Regions from separate parts of the Peribacillus sp. NPDC006672 genome, predicted to be linked through region 2. Evidence: riboswitches for the same ligand, from Rfam matches in the RefSeq annotation. Region 2 holds a riboswitch; the other holds the start of a gene.
What was found. A riboswitch is a leader RNA that binds a small molecule or an ion and turns the genes downstream of it on or off. The one in region 2 is predicted to bind cyclic di-GMP.

Region 1: linked by a shared signal. The riboswitch ahead of ACQKKK_RS02000 (anti-repressor SinI family protein) and the one ahead of sinI (DNA-binding anti-repressor SinI) in region 2 are both predicted to bind cyclic di-GMP.

Annotation. Positions count from the first base shown of each region.
Region 1 covers NZ_JBNNOR010000001.1:405,590-409,421, reverse strand. The annotation lists gene ACQKKK_RS02020 (hypothetical protein) at 1-89, opposite strand, end outside; gene ACQKKK_RS02015 (VanZ family protein) at 686-1,171, opposite strand; gene ACQKKK_RS02010 (hypothetical protein) at 1,168-1,317, opposite strand; gene ACQKKK_RS02005 (hypothetical protein) at 1,609-1,746, opposite strand; gene ACQKKK_RS02000 (anti-repressor SinI family protein) at 2,003-2,125, opposite strand; cyclic di-GMP riboswitch class I at 2,144-2,225, opposite strand; gene ACQKKK_RS01995 (acyltransferase family protein) at 3,229-3,832, shown strand, end outside.
Region 2 covers NZ_JBNNOR010000003.1:206,124-209,955, forward strand. The annotation lists gene hpf (ribosome hibernation-promoting factor, HPF/YfiA family) at 150-707, shown strand; cyclic di-GMP riboswitch class I at 1,416-1,500, shown strand; gene sinI (DNA-binding anti-repressor SinI) at 1,532-1,672, shown strand; gene ACQKKK_RS06900 (helix-turn-helix domain-containing protein) at 1,818-2,141, opposite strand; gene secA (preprotein translocase subunit SecA) at 2,561-3,832, shown strand, end outside.

The sequences.
Region 1 (3,832 bases), on a different contig from region 2:
GGCCAAAGAAAAATGATACAAACCCCTGCTGCTAAAGCCAGGAGAATAATCGCCAATGCTCCCAGTTGAACCTTATTTTGTCTCCTCACTCATCAATCACCCTCACAGGTTATCATTTATTTATATATATAAGGGATAACGATAAAAAAGAAGCATGTTGTTGTAATCCCTTTATGCGGTCGAAATCCCTCTAACTTCGGCATGTTACTTTCGCTCATGTGGATTCATTCCAAATGGGCCTTTCTTTAGAAAATTGCAATGGCAGAATAAATGAGTAATAAACACATTATCGTATTTTGCAAATATCTTCTTAAATGCAGAACCAAATAAAGCCCAGAATAATAATGCTGTGCAGCCTATCAGGATTGTTAAAGACATATAAAAGAGCGTAGCTACATTTGAATTATTCTAAGGAAGAATGAAAAGTTGACATTGCCGTCAAGAGACGGCAATTTTCAACTCTCCACTTACTTTGTTATGACTTTTCATCTGGGATATTCGATTATACGTAAATAACAATTCATCAGCCAATAGAATAAAAAGATTTTCATCCTAAAAAACACGAAAAGCAGTGCGATTTCACTTGCGAAATCCACTGCTTTTATACTTGTTTTTATTCATTTTTTCCTGTGCGGGCACTCCAAAAGAAAAGCATATTGTTAGAAGTTTATGTGAAATGATTTCTTCAGATTCTAGGACTTCTCCATCGATAAAAGATAAGAAAAAAGAAAATTCCCAGCAAACCGCCAAACGTGTCCAGCATGACATCCTGCCACAAGGGAGTTCGTCCACCCGTTAGTTTTTGATGCAGCTCGTCCGCACTCGCATAAAAAAGGACGCATAAAAAAGCGCCTGAAAACGAAAGAACAGGATTCTTCACAAAACGGCGCCAAACACCATATGTCAATAATCCAAACACAAAAAAGATAAAAAGATGGGCACCCTTCCGAAGGAAAAACTCCAGAAAACCGTTCACTCCAGCTGTTTGGACACTTACTTCAACACCACCATACATGAATGAAATGCCGCTTAATCTATCATACCAATACGGCGTATTGAACTGTGCTAATAAAGGGGAAATGCTTTGCTCCTCATACGTTTGCGAGGAAAAAAAGAAGATGACCATCGCCCATAAAACGAGCAAACCCGGGACGAAATATCTACGGATCATATACTATCAGGTTCTTCCATGATCCCGCTTAATTTCTCCTTAATCTCCTCCACAAGTTCATTTACAGTAACATCCTGCCCAGACTCTCCTTTGGCAAAAGTGTCTTTTAAAACATCAAAAAAATCCATTTGAATTTTCCACTCCAATATAATTGAGCCACCATTTCATACTGTTGTCCTAATCCTTTTTTTCAAAAATAAGGAATATAGCTCTTTTATTTGATAATCACATATAAATTGGTGATTGGCAAGCGGAATGAATCTACAAAAGGGTAAAATCTGAATTTTTAAAGAAATATTAAAAGATATGATCACAAAAAGTTCATAACTGACGGAATATCAAAATCATCAGTTGAATATATGTAGTTCATTTGGTGTAAAAGCCAAATGAAAAAGAAACAAAAAGGACCGATTCCTCAGCCCATTCGACACCCTCTATCATGATTGCCCCATTAAATAAGTCATCAATGAAATCAATACTAAAGTAATGGTAATATAAGTCCCAATAAAAATCTTCTTGCTTCTTTGTTTCTTTTCATAAACTTCCTCGAACGTAATGAATTTGTTTTTTGTCATCAAATAATCTCCTTTTATTTTGATGGCAGCTATCTGACATCGCCTGCCGCGAAGTCCCTTTGCTTGATCTTTATAGTTATATCGGCACATACCCGAAAACATTTAGGTATTATTCACTATTTTTTTGTAGGTTATTTTTCGTAAAACTATAGAAGGTTAGGTGAACTTAAAATTCCTATTTATCCCTTAGAGGATCCACAAAAAAAGAAGACTGTATATCAGCCTTCCCTAAAGTAAATATTGCTAATCCCATGATTTACTGTTTTACTCTAGATTTATTTGTTACGATGAAGTCACGCACATCTTCAATGGATAATCCTGAGTTTTTCGCCTCCAACATTAAATAAACCCATTCTTCTAATTCATTGTTTGCTTTCATGAAAATTCCCGCCTAATTTGTGGTAACACAGCCGTCTTAGCATAGCCTTAGACCTGTAATTTTGCGTCCCTACTTTTCAATAGGTTTGCTTTTCTCAAGAATATTTAACATTTAATTTTCCCATTTAGTTTCATGGCGTGCAATTCTACTTTTTTAAGAAGTCGACACCCCATTATATTTTTTCTAAGCCTTTAATACTATATTCATGTTAATTATACTTTAAAACTAAAGTATTAATCATTAATAATTTTCGTTAATTTCTGCCATCATTCTACAAAATCCTTCAAAGAAATTGTCTTAAAACTAGGTATATTGGGAAATTCCGATCAATCATAAACAAGCTGAACTGCCATTAAAAAAATGCATTAATTTAACTTTCTTCGACGTTTATTAAAAACTTTCATAAAAATACTTCCTTCATCTGTTTTAAAAAACTTAACTCCAACTAATTTTAAAGGTGTCCATATTTCTCTCATTTGGTATAAAGGCATTAAAATTCATCCTTTCTATAACTCATTAATTGAGCTTTTGCTTTTAATAAATGATAGGTATATATATTTAAAAGTAGAATTTATTATTTTACATTTTTCATTACTTTAATCCTTCAAACTTCCAACCTTTAACGAACACATTGTTCTTTATAACGAATATTCAGATTGAACTTACCATCTTTACATTATTATGTCAATCAGCATTATTGGTTCTATTTGATTATCTAATTTGTATCCCTCTTAGGACGAATTAGCATCAGCAGCTTGAATGTTTCCTCTTTAATCCATAACTGCTGGATGATCCGCAAAATCCATCCCTTAAGTGAATTAAGGGTGATAGGAACAGTGTTTATCCTCCTGGACAAAAGTCCGAAATCCCTTTTTCATAATCTGAAACTTCGATTTAACTTAACCATGATGTGTTCCTTCTTTCAAATACTCTCCTTAATTATTAAATACTAATAGTACGCCCATTAAACATTTAATAATTGAAAGTTAGGATAATATGGTTTAACTTTTACTTTTTTTGTCTAATTTTGTCTGTTTTATAGAACTATATATACTTTATTAAGAACAAATGCTATATTATAAAAAAAATGGTTGGAGGAGGATATGACTAGTAGATATGAGGAATTCGACTCATTAAGGGGTTTAGCAGCTCTCATTGTGTTAATCGGGCATTATTTGATGGTTTACCCTGCCTATGCAAATTATAAATACGACTCAAACAGTCCCTATATGATTTATTTGTTCAAGGAAACTCCTCTACGCCTTTTTTTCAGTAGTGGAAATGAATCTGTCATTCTATTTTTTGTATTGAGTGGTTTTGTTTTGTATTTATCAGTTACTAGTGCTAAATTCCGCTATTCTACATATCTAATAAAACGAGTGTTTCGAATTTATATACCATATCTAGTGGCAATAAGCTTGGCTATATTGGCGAAAAGACTTTTAAGCCATATTGATTTACCCTTTATCACTGACTGGTTTAGTAAATCTTGGACAGCTCTTGACACTCCTTCCTTATTAATAGAACATCTTTTGTTTATTGGTCAGTTCAATACAGACGCCTATAACAATGTAATATGGTCACTTGTCCACGAAATGAGAATTTCAATTGTATTCCCTGTACTGGTACTTTTATTTATACGAAGAAAGCTCAAATATTCATTATTATGGCTTTTTGTTTTAATTTTTTCTTCGACTGTGTGTTTAT
Region 2 (3,832 bases):
AATGAAGCTAGGGCAGACATCAACCCTTTCCAAAACCTTCCGACAATTGTTTCATAATTTCGACATATTTCATGATGTGTTTCTAAAGGGAACCGGAGGGGTATTGTAGAATCTAACTGTATAGTCTTAATTTAAGGAGGACTCACTTTATGAATTACAACGTACGCGGTGAAAACATTGAGGTAACTCCAGCAATTCGAGAATACGTCGAAAAGAAAATTGGCAAGTTAGAACGATATTTTAACAATACACCAGATGCAAATGTGTTAGTGAATTTGAAAGTGAACAATAATACATCCAAGGTCGAAGTGACGATTCCTATGCAGAATTTGGTTCTTCGCGCTGAAGAGGAAAATGCGGATATGTATGCTGCCATTGACTTGATCAATGATAAGCTTGAACGCCAAATTCGTAAACATAAAACAAAGGTCAATCGTAAGTTCCGGAACAACTTATCTACGACTCCCGAGGCATTCGCCTTCAATACGGAAGTTGACGAAGTGATGGATGAATTCGAAGATGATACTGATATTGAAGTGGTCCGCAATAAGCGCTTTGATTTGAAGCCGATGGACAGTGAAGAAGCCATTTTACAAATGAATATGCTTGGTCACAGTTTCTTCGTATATACGAATGCGGATACTAACACAACGAACGTGGTGTACCGACGTAAAGATGGACGCTACGGATTAATTGAACCTAGTTAATGATGAATCTGAAATCAAAAGCACAGCCCAGTCTCTGGGTTGTGCTTTTTTAGCATTTTGGTAGTTTACCATTACATTCATAGCCGACGAGTGCTGTTGATTATTTTATTACTATTTTACTAAGTTTAGATGGAAATGAATCAAAAGGTATAAAAAATGACCGTATCATTTGCCTTTCGAAATTCATTTTAACGAACGGTTTTTGTTCTTTAATGAGATAAATAGTTAGTTTTACCTATTCAAACACCTCTATCTTTTGTACTATACTCAAATTGTCAGTTCTTTAAAAAGAACAATTAGTTTTTTATAAAAAACAATTTGATCAAGGTGCAGAGGGAGTGTTTTTTTTTGTATCGAAAGAATTGCCATAAATGCTATAGGGCTTCCTTTAGCAGTGCAGAATATGGAAAGTGGCTTTGCCCGATCTGCGGTGAGGACTTAACTGTGCAAAAAGCCTTGGATGCACTTAAAGTGGAGAGAATTAATAGGTCCCATCGAATGGTTAATGAATGCAGTTATCCTCGTTTTATAAAAAACGAATAGAATAGGACTTTGATAATGATTGAATTGAATGTTGCATTTTCCCAATATTGTAATATTTTGTCGGATAAAAGGTTTGCATTTAGATAGATTACCGACATAAAATAGCAATATATGGAGTGTATATCCGTTATAATATGATTAAAAGAATGTATTTGGTAAGAGGTACCACGACAAAGGCAAACTTATTGAAAGATGAGGGCGCAAAGGCACAGGTCTAAGGTTTAGCGACTACGATGGCTGGTCTGCCTGAAATACAAAGGGTATTTTAGGAGGTAGAAGAGGTGGCTAATGTGGAAATAGATCAAGAATGGGTAAAGTTGATTTTAGAAGCAAGGAGCTTGGGTTTCAAAAAAGAGGAAATTAGTGCTTTATTTGAACGGGAAAGCCTTGAGGTTACATTAGAGGAGAACGAAGAAAGCTAAGTACTGAAAAGCATCGAAAACATCCCTATAAACAGTGGTTCAATTCATTAGCTGTTTATAGGGTTTTATTCTTCCATGAGATTCTAGCAAATCTAGTTCATTCAAGCTGTATTCTTCAGGATTATGTAGGTAGACTATTAAACTACTATTCTTCTTTACCTTTTCTCCATTTATTAAACTCGATGAATTCCCTGAATTGTTGTTTTGATACACCAGAATTCATAGCCTCCTCAACGATTTTCATCCAATCAGTGTCCAAGTTTTCCTTATTTGGTGCATCGTAAAGAAGGGCATCAACAGGAATGTTAAGCACGGCGGAGATTTTTTCAAGAAATTGAATAGAAGGATTCGTTTGTAAGTTTCGCTCGAGCGAACTTAAGTAAGACTTTGCCACCCCCGCTTTATCGGCGAGTTCAGTCATGGACATTTTCTTTTCTTCCCGCAGTTTTTTTACACGTTCACCAATCATCAATACCACCTCGAAACATGTTCTATTTATCTTCTGCTTATAAGTTTGAGTAGCCCACATTAAATCATTCAAAACAAGGAGCCTTTAAGGCTGGATTACCTTGACAGGTTATCGCTAGAGAAGGACACAGATCTAGTGATGGAAGGTTATGGATAATTCTCATTTGCATTGGAATAGTGGGGAGTTTGCAATATATTTTTTATACTTCCTTTTATTTTAACAGTTTTACTCTTCATTTATCCATTGTTTTTCGCAAGAATTGAATTCAGGTCAATGGCCAGGAAGTGACATGAAGTTGTACCTCTAGGATAGAAGTGGTAAAATTAAGCGTGGATTGTAATAATAGAAGGTGTGTTTCTTCTTACTTATATGAATTTTGTTATTGAACGATCATTACCATAATAGAGGAGCGTTATTGAATGCTTAATATATTAAATAGAGTTTTTGATCCGAATAAGCGGGAAATAAAGCGTTTGGAAAAAATCGCTGATCAGGTCGAAGCGCTGGCTGATAAGACGGCTGCGTTATCGGATGAACAGCTGCGTGCCAAAACAGGTGAGTTTAAAGAGCGTTATCAAAATGGGGAAACAGTGGATGATTTGCTAGTTGAGGCTTTTGCGGTTGCGCGTGAAGGGGCAAAGCGTGCTCTAGGCCTATATCCTTACCGTGTTCAAATCATGGGTGGGGCATCGCTTCATGATGGAAATATCTCCGAGATGAAAACAGGGGAAGGTAAAACATTAACCTCCACCATGCCGGTTTATTTAAACGCGCTTACTGGTAAAGGTGTACATGTCGTTACTGTCAACGAATATCTGGCCCACCGTGATGCTACTGAGATGGGTGTATTGTATGATTTTCTTGGCTTGACCGTCGGATTGAATTTGAACAGTCATTCTAAAGAAGAAAAACAAGAGGCGTACAATGCTGACATTACGTATAGCACGAATAATGAGCTAGGTTTTGATTACCTGCGTGACAATATGGTGTTATATAAAGAACAAATGGTACAGCGCCCACTGCACTTTGCTGTCATTGATGAAGTCGATTCGATTTTGATAGATGAGGCGAGAACGCCTTTGATCATTTCCGGTTCCGCACAAAAATCGGCCCAGCTTTATATTCAAGCCAATGCGTTTGTGAGAACGTTACAAAAAGATACGGACTACACGTATGATGAAAAGACAAAAGGCGTTCAGCTGACCGAAGATGGGATGAACAGAGCTGAAAGAGCGTTTAACATCGATAATTTATTCGATATTAGTCACGTTACTTTGAATCATCATATTAATCAGGCGTTGAAGGCGCATGTTTCCATGCATTTGGATGTGGATTATGTGGTCCAAGAAGGCGAGATTGTCATCGTTGACCAATTCACTGGCCGTTTGATGAAGGGCCGCCGTTACAGTGAAGGTCTCCACCAGGCGATTGAAGCGAAAGAAGGCCTTGAGATTCAAAATGAAAGCATGACTCTTGCGACGATTACGTTCCAGAACTATTTCAGGATGTACGAAAAACTTTCCGGTATGACTGGTACAGCCAAAACGGAAGAAGAGGAATTCCGCAATATCTATAATATGAATGTCATTGCGATCCCGACAAACAGGAATATCGTTAGGGATGACCGGGCAGATCTTATATACGCGTCAACTGATGGGAAATTCAAGGCTGTTGTGGAAGACATCGCCGAG